3 regions of the Neorhizobium sp. 2083 genome follow, and region 3 is predicted to be linked to each of the others. Evidence: predicted binding sites of a transcription regulator. Region 3 holds the regulator's gene; each other region holds the start of a gene.
What was found. Region 3 encodes LexA, which represses DNA repair genes until DNA is damaged. Its sites were predicted from a motif close to TGTTCNNNNTGTGTTCNG; they were not measured.
Positions count from the first base shown of each region.

Region 1: the regulator LexA is predicted to act here: its motif matches at 1,818-1,835, upstream of J2X76_RS05925 (YifB family Mg chelatase-like AAA ATPase).
Region 2: the regulator LexA is predicted to act here: its motif matches at 1,367-1,384, upstream of J2X76_RS03870 (glycosyl transferase).

Region 1 covers NZ_JAVDTC010000001.1:1,151,448-1,154,723, forward strand. The annotation lists gene J2X76_RS05925 (YifB family Mg chelatase-like AAA ATPase) at 200-1,735, opposite strand; gene gshB (glutathione synthase) at 1,942-2,892, opposite strand; gene J2X76_RS05935 (cupin domain-containing protein) at 2,968-3,276, opposite strand, start outside.
Region 2 covers NZ_JAVDTC010000001.1:730,465-733,740, forward strand. The annotation lists gene J2X76_RS03860 (4-(cytidine 5'-diphospho)-2-C-methyl-D-erythritol kinase) at 1-230, shown strand, start outside; gene moaB (molybdenum cofactor biosynthesis protein B) at 227-775, shown strand; gene J2X76_RS03870 (glycosyl transferase) at 793-1,311, opposite strand; gene J2X76_RS03875 (PA0069 family radical SAM protein) at 1,444-2,601, shown strand; gene J2X76_RS03880 (ribonuclease HII) at 2,766-3,276, shown strand, end outside.
Region 3 covers NZ_JAVDTC010000005.1:275,550-278,825, reverse strand. The annotation lists gene J2X76_RS20620 (ComEC/Rec2 family competence protein) at 1-1,292, shown strand, start outside; gene lexA (transcriptional repressor LexA) at 1,273-1,992, opposite strand; gene J2X76_RS20610 (VOC family protein) at 2,193-3,065, shown strand; gene kdsA (3-deoxy-8-phosphooctulonate synthase) at 3,070-3,276, shown strand, end outside.

The DNA of each region.
Region 1 (3,276 bases), on a different contig from region 3:
GTTGACTACGTTAGAGCGCGTCGCCAGGCGGATGGATCCTCGGGTCAAGCCGGAGGATAACGACGGAAGGGTATGCTATCCGCGTCTGCCTAAGTTGCGGTCCCAAGTGAAGCTTGGTCATCTGTGACGACCTGCCCTGGCTGCAGCGCAAATTCATCGCCACCTCCCGGCCCTCGCAAACCCCACCCGAACCTTCGCTTCATGCCGCCGCCGTCGCCAGCCGCTCCCCCACCATGCGGTAGGAAATCGCCTCGGCAAGATGGATACGGCCGACCGTGTCCTTGCCGTCGAGATCGGCAAGCGTGCGGGCGACCTTCAATATGCGATGGTATCCGCGCGCGGAGAACTTGAGTTTTTCGGCCGCATCCCGCAGCAACTGGAGGCCGCCCGGGTCGGGTTCAGCGATCTTCTCAATCAATGCCGTCGAGCAGCGGGCATTGGTGAGTACGCGCGGGAAACCGGCATGTTCGAAACGCTCCCGCTGCCTTTCACGCGCAGCCGCCACGCGCCTGGCAACATCCGCACTCCGCTCCGCCGGCATCGGGCGAATGAGATCGGCGGCGGACACGGCCGGTACGTCGATGCGGATATCGATCCTGTCCATCAGCGGGCCTGAAATACGGCCCTGGTAATCCGACATGCATTTCGGCCCACGCGCGCAGGAATGACCGGGTTCGCCTGCCATGCCGCAGCGGCACGGGTTCATGGCCGCGACGAGCTGGATGCTGGCAGGATAGGAGACCCGATGATTGGCGCGGGCGATGATGCATTCGCCGGTCTCCAGGGGCTGGCGGAGCGCATCCAATACCTGCGGCGTAAATTCCGGGAACTCGTCGAGGAACAGCACGCCGTGATGGGCAAGCGACGCCTCGCCGGGCCTGGCGCGCAGGCCGCCGCCGACGAGTGCCGCCATGGTAGCCGAATGATGCGGCGTGCGGTAAGGCCGGCGATCGGAAAGCTTGCCGCCGGAAAGCTGGCCGGCGATCGAATGGATCATCGACACTTCCAGCAGTTCGGCAGCCGACAACGGCGGCAGGATCGAAGGCAGCCGCGCCGCCAGCATGGATTTGCCCGAGCCCGGAGGGCCGACCATCAGGAGATTGTGCCCGCCGGCGGCCGCGACCTCCAACGCCCGCTTGGCGCTTTCTTGCCCCTTGATGTCAACGAGATCCGGCAGATTGGCGGGCAGCGCGCGGATTGCCGGCTGCGGGCGCGATATGACCTGGGTTCCCCGGAAATGGTTTGCGAGCGCGATCAGGCTGCGCGGCGCAATGATATTGATATCGGCGCCGGCCCAGGCAGCCTCCGCGCCGCTGTCGGCCGGGCAGATCAGGCCTTTGCCCAAGGCATTGGCTGCAATTGCCGCAGGAAGCGCCCCGGCAACCGGCGCAAGCGTGCCGTCGAGATTGAGTTCTCCGATCACCACATAACCGGCGAGCGCATCTGCGGGCACGGCACCGAGCGCTGCCATCAGCGCCAGCGCGATCGGCAGGTCGAAATGCGAACCTTCTTTCGGGAGATCGGCGGGCGCCAGATTGACGGTGATCTTCTTCGGCGGCATGGCGAGGCCGGAGGCGTGCAGCGCGGCCTGCACCCGTTCGCGGCTCTCGGCCACCGCCTTGTCCGGCAGGCCGACGATATGCATGTTGATCTTGCCCGGCCCGACCATGACCTGCACGTCGACCGGAACGCCTTCTATGCCCTGGAATGCAACCGTGCTGACACGCGCAACCATATCCACCCCGCCCCTAACACCATGTCCGGGACGTCAGCGATACACGCTTTCCGAGCCAGCAATTGCAATCTGGCATAGAAAAAAGAATAAAACAAGAACATTGATCGAACGACTTCGCGCGCCCGCTGCAATCAGGTTGCAGACGGTTGTATCGCGTGAACAAAGGCGAACCGTATGAGAAACGCCGGCTGCCCCTGCAGCCTGCATCAGGCGCGTTTGGCCTCGATTGCGTCCCAGAGGAGCCCGGCGACGTCAGCGCCGCCGAACTTTCTGACCTCGCGAATACCCGTCGGGGATGTGACGTTGATCTCGGTCATGTAGTCGCCGATGACATCGATACCGACGAAGATGAAGCCGCGCTCGCGCAAAGCGGGTCCGATCCGGGCGCAGATTTCCTTTTCCCGCGGGGTGATCTCCGTTGCTTCCGCACGGCCGCCGACATGCATGTTCGACCGGCTGTCATGTTCGGCGGGAACACGGTTGATCGCGCCGACCGGCTCGCCGTCCACCAGGAGGATGCGCTTGTCGCCCTTGCGCACGGCCGGCAGATAGGCCTGGGCGATATAGGGTTCGCCGCGATACATCTGGCCGAACATTTCGAGAAGCGAGGTGAAATTTCGGTCGTCGCGGGCGGAATGGAACACGCCGGCACCGCCATTGCCGTAAAGCGGCTTCAGGATGATATCGCCCATCTCTTCGCGGAAACGGGCGATTTCGCCCGGGTCGCGGCTGATCAGCGTTGCCGGCATGAGGTCGGCGAATTCGGTGACGAAGATCTTTTCCGGCGAGTTTCGCACCCAGGCCGGATCGTTGACGACAAGCGTCTTCGGGTGGATGCGCTCGAGCATATGCGTGGAGGTGATATAGCCCATGTCGAAGGGCGGATCCTGGCGCAGATGCACCACGTCCATCTCCAAGAGGTCCACGCGTTCCTTTTCGCCGAGCGTGAAATGATCGCCCTTGACGTCGCGCACCTGAAGCGGCTCGACGGCGGCAAAGATCCTGCCGTCGCGCATGGTCAGGCGGTCGGGCGTGTAATGAAAGAGCTCGAAGCCACGCGCCTGCGCTTCCAGCGCCATGGCGAAGGTGGAATCGCCGGCAATGTTGATGCCGGAGATATGGTCCATCTGGAACGCGACCTTGCGGATTTTCGCCATGACTTCAGCCCCCTAGGATTGGCCCGCCTGATGTAGGATGGCGAGCCCCCAAAGGCAACTGCAATCAGGCCAATATCACGCGGAGATGCCGACCCGCCTCTTTGCCAGCAACAGGTTGCGCAGGCGGAAAAGCATGGCAATCGGCTTCGGGAAAGGCCTACGGATGAAGGCGACCTTCTTCAGATAGGCGTCGATACGCCAGGTGGCCCAGGTCCGGCCCTTGAAATAGGCGACGTCGCCCGCCGTCAGCGTGCGCTGCGTGCCGTCATCGGCCGTCACATGCACTTCGCCTTCGAGGATCACCACCGTTTCATCCCAGTGGAAATACCAGCGGAACTCGCCCGCCGTGCATTCCCACACGCCGGTCGTAGCGCAATCGTCTTC
Region 2 (3,276 bases), on a different contig from region 3:
TCGAGCCGCCGGCTCGCTCGCTGGTGCGGGAAATCGATCAGATTTCCAACCTGATCGGTGCCGAAGGCACGATGCTGACGCGCATGTCCGGTTCGGGCGCCACCTGTTTCGGGATATTTCCTTCCTTCGAGGCGGCGGAAAAGGCCGTGGAAAACCTTAACGACCAGAAGCCGGAATGGTATTTTCAGGCCGTGAGAACCGTTGGCCAGACGCCCGGGAGAACCCCATGAACCGGATCGACGAAACCCGCGCCTTCATTCCCGTCGGCATCGCCGTGCTGACCGTCTCCGACACGCGCACGCCTGCCGACGACAAGTCCGGCGACACGCTGGTGGCGCGGATCGCGGAAGCCGGCCATGTGCTGAAGGCGCGCGCGATCGTGCCCGACGACAAGGACCGGATTGCCGGCCAGGTGCGGGAATGGACGCTTGATCCGGATATCGACGTGGTGATCACGACAGGCGGGACCGGCTTTACCGGCCGGGACGTGACGCCCGAAGCACTGGAGCCGCTGTTCGAAAAACGCATGGACGGCTTTTCGGAAGTCTTCCACCGGATTTCCTATGACAAGATCGGCACTTCGACGATCCAGTCCCGGGCGACCGGCGGGGTGGCGAACACCACGTTCATCTTCGTGCTGCCCGGCTCGCCCGGCGCCTGCAAGGATGCCTGGGACGGCATTCTGAAGGCGCAGCTCGACTACCGCCACATGCCCTGCAATTTCATCGAGATCATGCCGCGGCTCGACGAGCACCTGAAGCGCGGCGGCAAATAGGCCCCGCTAAATAGGCCTCAGCGGACGGCCGCCGCCACCCAGGCCGGGATCATCTCGCTCGCCAGCTTCGAAGCCTTCTGGCCGCGCGCCAGGGTTTCCAGATCCATGCCCGATTTCGCAAGCGCGATCGCCTGACGCTTCGAAAGCAGCATGCCGTATTCCAGCGGCGGCACCGCGCGGCCGATGCGCCTGAAGAACGGCCGCCGGTAATTCCGCGCCGGTGCGAAGCGGGCCGGCTGCTTGCTCAGCGCGATATATTCCATCACCTCGTCGATCCAGCCGGCCTGCGGGCGAGCGCCCGCCTCGATGAGCAACACCCACTCGCCGCGCGCGCCGCGCAGAATATCCTTGATATCCCAATGGCCGTAAAAACGGCAGCCGGCGGCATCGGCGACACGGGAGGAACCGTCCTTCGAACCGTGGTCGAGCACCACGACATCGCTTACCAGCCCCTCCACCGCGGCGGAAACGAGCACCGAAAGGGTCTGCGCCAGCTCGGATTCCTGGTCGCGGCATTCCATGATGACAGTCAGCATCCCTGACATGTAACGCATTGCAGCACGGAACGCCATAAACACGGGCTCCGAATTTTGTTCTTGCAATGTTCTGGTTTTGCCGCTAGGAATTTAATCATCAGGAACGGGGAATTTCCCCTTCAGGAGCAATCCATGAACGAGCTGCATCAATTGCGGCAGGACGCTTTTGCGCCTGCTCATACGGCTGATATTGCCGATGCGTTGGTCAAATCCTCCGGTCTTCGGGTGGAGATCGACCGGCGTCGCGGGCGCGGCGCGGGGCTCAACCCGAGCGGCCGTTTCGAGGAGGAGCGCCGTGAAGCATTCGACGACGGCTGGCAGACGCTGGAGGAGCTCGAACCGTTCAGGACCGAAGTGCAGGTGGAAAAGCCACGCACCGCGATCACCCGCAACGAATCGCCCGATCTTTCCTTCGACCGCTCGATCAACCCCTATCGCGGCTGCGAGCATGGCTGCATCTATTGCTTCGCCCGGCCGACGCACAGTTTCATGGGCCTTTCCCCCGGCCTCGATTTCGAATCGAAGCTGTTTGCCAAGCCGGACGTACCGAAACTGCTCGAGCGGGAATTGAGCCGCCCCGACTACAAGGTGCGGGCGATCGCGATCGGCACCAATACCGATCCCTACCAGCCGATCGAACGGGAATGGCGGATCATGCGGCAGATCCTCGAGGTGCTGCAGAAAGCCAACCATCCTGTGGCGATCGTCACGAAGTCGGCGCTGATCACCCGCGATATCGACATTCTCGCCGACATGGCATCCAAGGGGCTCGCGAAGGTCGGGATTTCCGTGACGACGCTCGACCGCAAGCTTGCCCGCACCATGGAGCCGCGCGCCTCGACCCCTCCCAAGCGCCTGACCGCCATCAAGGCGTTGACCGATGCCGGCATTCCGACGGCGGTCATGGTGGCACCCGTCATCCCGGCGCTCAACGACCACGAGATCGAGCGCATCCTCGACGCGGGCCATGCGGCGGGGGCGACGGAAGCGAGCTATGTGCTACTGCGCCTGCCACTGGAAGTGAGCCCCCTCTTCCGCGACTGGCTGCTGCAGAACTATCCGGACCGCTATCGGCATGTGATGTCGCTGGTGCGCTCGATGCGCGGCGGCAAGGATTACGATGCCGAATGGGGCAAGCGTATGAAGGGTGCCGGTCCCTATGCCTGGCAGATCGGCCGCCGTTTCGAGATGGCGACCAAGCGTCTCGGCATGGTCCGCCGCGGCCTGCCGCTGCGTGACGATATCTTCCTGCGGCCCGACGGCGGCGGCATCCAGCTCTCGCTGCTCTGACCGGTCCGCTCAGGCCCGATCAGGAATTCCAATTTCCGACGCGACCCGCCCTGTCCCCACGTCGGAAAATACCCCGGTTCCACCGCCGCCCCTCGGTGGATAGCGACGCCGCAATCGCCCGCCGGGGGTTGCAGGAGGTCGGGACGACGTGCGAGGTTGCCGCCATGTTACCTCGCACGTCGCCCGATTCTCCGATGCTTTGCGAAGACGTCCCGCTCGTCCCGGATTTCAGTCTGGAGCTTGTGGCACGTGGGGCCGGCCACTGGCCGGTCGCGGGCACCGACGAGGCCGGACGCGGGCCGCTGGCAGGCCCGGTTGTCGCGGCGGCCGTGATCCTCGACCCCAACAATATCCCCGACGGCCTCAACGATTCCAAGCAGCTGACTCTCAATCAGCGAGAAGTTCTGTTCGAGGCGATCATGGCGACGGCGGAAGTCTCGATCGCCGCTTCGGGCCCGCGCCATATCGACGAACGCAACATCCTGCGCGCAAGTCTCGACGCCATGCGCCGTGCCGTCGCCGGGTTGGCGGTTGCTCCGGCTTACGTGCTCGCCGACGGCCGCGACGTGCCGCAGGGCCTCTGCTGCCCCGGAAAGGCCGTCATCAAGGGCGACGCCCGCTCGGTTTCGATCGCTGCCGCCTCGATCATCGCCAAGGTCACGCGCGACCGGATGA
Region 3 (3,276 bases):
GCCTGCGCAATGTCGCCCTGTCCGCGCTCGTCATCATCGCCATGTCGCCCTCGGAAATATTGGGCCCAAGCTTCCAGATGTCGTTTGCCGCCACCGTCGCCCTGGTCGCCGGCTTCGCCCTCTGGAAACTTCGGGCCGAAGGCCGCGATCCGGAGCCTCTGCCGTTTCGTCACCCTGTGGTGAAGCCTGCGCTGGCATCCTGGAATTTCGTGGCCGGCATTTTCGCGACATCGCTGATCGGCGGCATCTCGACGGCGCTTTTCTCGGTCGAGCATTTTCACCGCATCGCCACCTACGGCCTTGCCGCCAACCTTGCCGCCATGCCGATCATTTCCTTCGTGGTCATGCCGGCCGGGCTCGCCGGCATGCTACTGATGCCTTTCGGCCTCGACGCTCCCTTCATGAAGCTCATGGGCCTTGGTCTGGAAGCGGTGATCGCGATCGCCAGACATGTGGCGGCCTGGGGGGGCGATGTCGGCATCGGCCGCCAGCATCCCTGGTTTCTGACGGTCTCGACGGTGGGATTCCTGCTGCTGACGCTTTTGAGAACGAGGTTGAGAGTGATCGGCCTGCCGCTGATGATCGCTTCCCTGCTGCTCTCGTGGCACGAGCGATCGGCGCCCCTGCCGGATATGCTGGTCTCGGAGGACGGAACGCTGGTGGCGCTTCTGAACGGGGAGACGGTTGCCACCAACCGCACGCGCCCGCCCGACTTCATCTACGATCAATGGAAGAGGGCGCTTCTTATTGGCGATCCGGCAAAGCCGGAAATGTCCCGCTCCAAGGACAAGCCGCCGGACGACAAGTCCACCAGGGCAAAAAACGACGACAAGTCCAACGGCGCAAAAAACAAGGAGCGCCGCGAACTGACCACGCAGCAGATCGAAGCGGCGAAGTCGCGGATGAAACAAGCGCCTCCCGGCCGCTTCACCTGCGAATCCAAGGCCTGGTGCGCTGCAAGCACCGGCGAGGGGATTGTCATTGCCGTCGAAGACGGCCGATATGCCGGGGCCGCCTGCGACGTCGCCAGTCTCGTCATTGCCCCGAGTGCCCGCTTCGACCGATGCCGGTCCGGAGCGCTGATGATCAATGGCAGCACGCTCCGAAAAACCGGCGCGCTGGAGATTTCCCTCAACGGCGCTACCGACTATCGGCGCTGGCAGGTTCGGGCGGCCATGGCGGGCGAGGACCGTCCCTGGAGCAGGCACCGCCACTATGATTGGCGAAGCCAGCGTTTCGACCGGTCCCTGCCGGAGCCAGTCAGGCAGCTGATCAGTGATACCGGCGGATGAGGCCGACGAGCTTGCCCTGGATCTTCACCCGGTCCGGCCCGAAAATGCGGGTCTCATAGGCGGGATTGGCGGCTTCCAGCGCGATCGAGGCGCCGCGGCGGCGAAAACGCTTCAGCGTCGCTTCCTCGTCGTCGACCAGCGCGACGATGATGTCGCCGGGATTGGCGGTATTGCCGTTGCGGATGATCACCGTGTCGCCGTCGAGAATGCCGGCCTCGATCATCGAATCGCCCTTGACCTCAAGCGCATAATGTTCGCCGGAGCCGAGCATCTCGGCCGGCACCGCGATATCATGGGTGTTGTTCTGGATCGCCGAGATTGGCACGCCGGCGGCGATGCGGCCCATGACCGGAACGGTCGTGGCGTTCGACACATCGTCGTTGGCGACAGGTTTCGGAGGGGCGGCGACCGGCTGCGGCTTGCCAAGGCTGCCTTCGATGACGCTCGGCGAGAAGCCGCGTCGCGGCTGCATGCTCGGCGAATAGGCTTCCGGCAGTTTGATGACCTCGAGTGCGCGCGCCCGGTTGGGCAGGCGGCGGATGAAGCCGCGTTCCTCGAGCGCCGTGATCAGCCGGTGGATGCCGGACTTGGAAGCAAGGTCCAGAGCATCCTTCATTTCGTCGAATGACGGCGGGACGCCGGATTCCTTCATGCGTTCGTGAATGAACAGAAGCAATTCCTGTTGTTTGCGCGTGAGCATCTTTTGGCACCCTGAGAGTCGGAAACAAATCCAGAACGGACACTATATGTTCCATATGTGTTCTGCAAGTCCCTAAATTTCTGTGAAGTATGATGATTTTTTCTTCATAGATGCGTGCCAGATATCTGGTCTCACACCACTTGCGCGGCGCGAGCCTGCTGCCAAAGTAGCTTTGCGATTCCAATTCTGGGGGCCCTCGCGTGAACGCAAGACCGATCGATCATCTCGTGCTGCCGGTGGCGGAACTTACCGCTGCGCGCTCCCGGCTCACGGAGCTTGGTTTTACAGTTGCGCCGGACGCTTTTCATCCTTTCGGCACGGCCAATGCTTGCGTGTTCTTCTCCGATGGGACCTACCTGGAGCCGCTGGCGCTTGCCAACCGGCGCCATGCGGGTGTCGCGGCAAAGCGCGGCAATGTCTTCACGGCCCGCGATCTCGCTTTCCGCAATGCCCGCAACCGGCAGGGTTTTTCCGCGCTCGTGGTCGCCACCCGCGACGCGATGGCCGATCATGCGCGTTTCAAGATGCGCGGCATTTCGGCAGGCGAGGTGCTGGAGTTTTCGCGCGGCATGACGCTGCCTGACGGTTCGGAAACGGAAGCGAGCTTTCGGCTGGCGTTTGCCGGCGATGACCGTGCACCCGATTTCCTGCTGTTTTCCTGCCAGCGCATCAATCCGCTGCCCGCCAATCGCGGCGAACTGGAGCGGCACGCCAATACGGTCACGGGCCTCAGCGAAATCATCCTGTCGGCCTCGGTGCCGTCCGATTTCGCCCCGCTTGTCGAACAGGTGCTGCTGACGAAGGCAGCGCCGGAGGCGGCACCGCTCGAGCTTGCCGCGGCCAATGCCCGCATCCGCATCCTTGATGATCAGGAACTCCAGGCGGAATTTGCGCTTCCGTCTATGCCCGGCGCCGAAGGGCTGCGCGGCCGGGCGATCATCTTCAAGACGGCCGATCTTGCCGTGACAGAGATCACCCTTGCTGCTAATGACGTCGCATTCGTCCGCCGGGAGGGCCGCGTTCTCGTCTCGGCGGCACCCGGCCAGGGTGTTTTGTTCGGCTTCGAGGAATAGGTTCATGGACGTTACCGCAAATCCCAGCGTCTCCGTCGGCGAAGGAGACGGCAAGGTGGTTTTCGCGCAGGACGCAAAACTGTCGCTGATCGCCGGCGCCTGCGAGATGGAAAGCCGCGATCATGCCTTCATGGTCGCCGGCACCCTCAAGGAGCTTTGCAACAAGCTCGGCATGGGGCTCGTCTACAAGACCTCCTTCGACAAGGCGAAC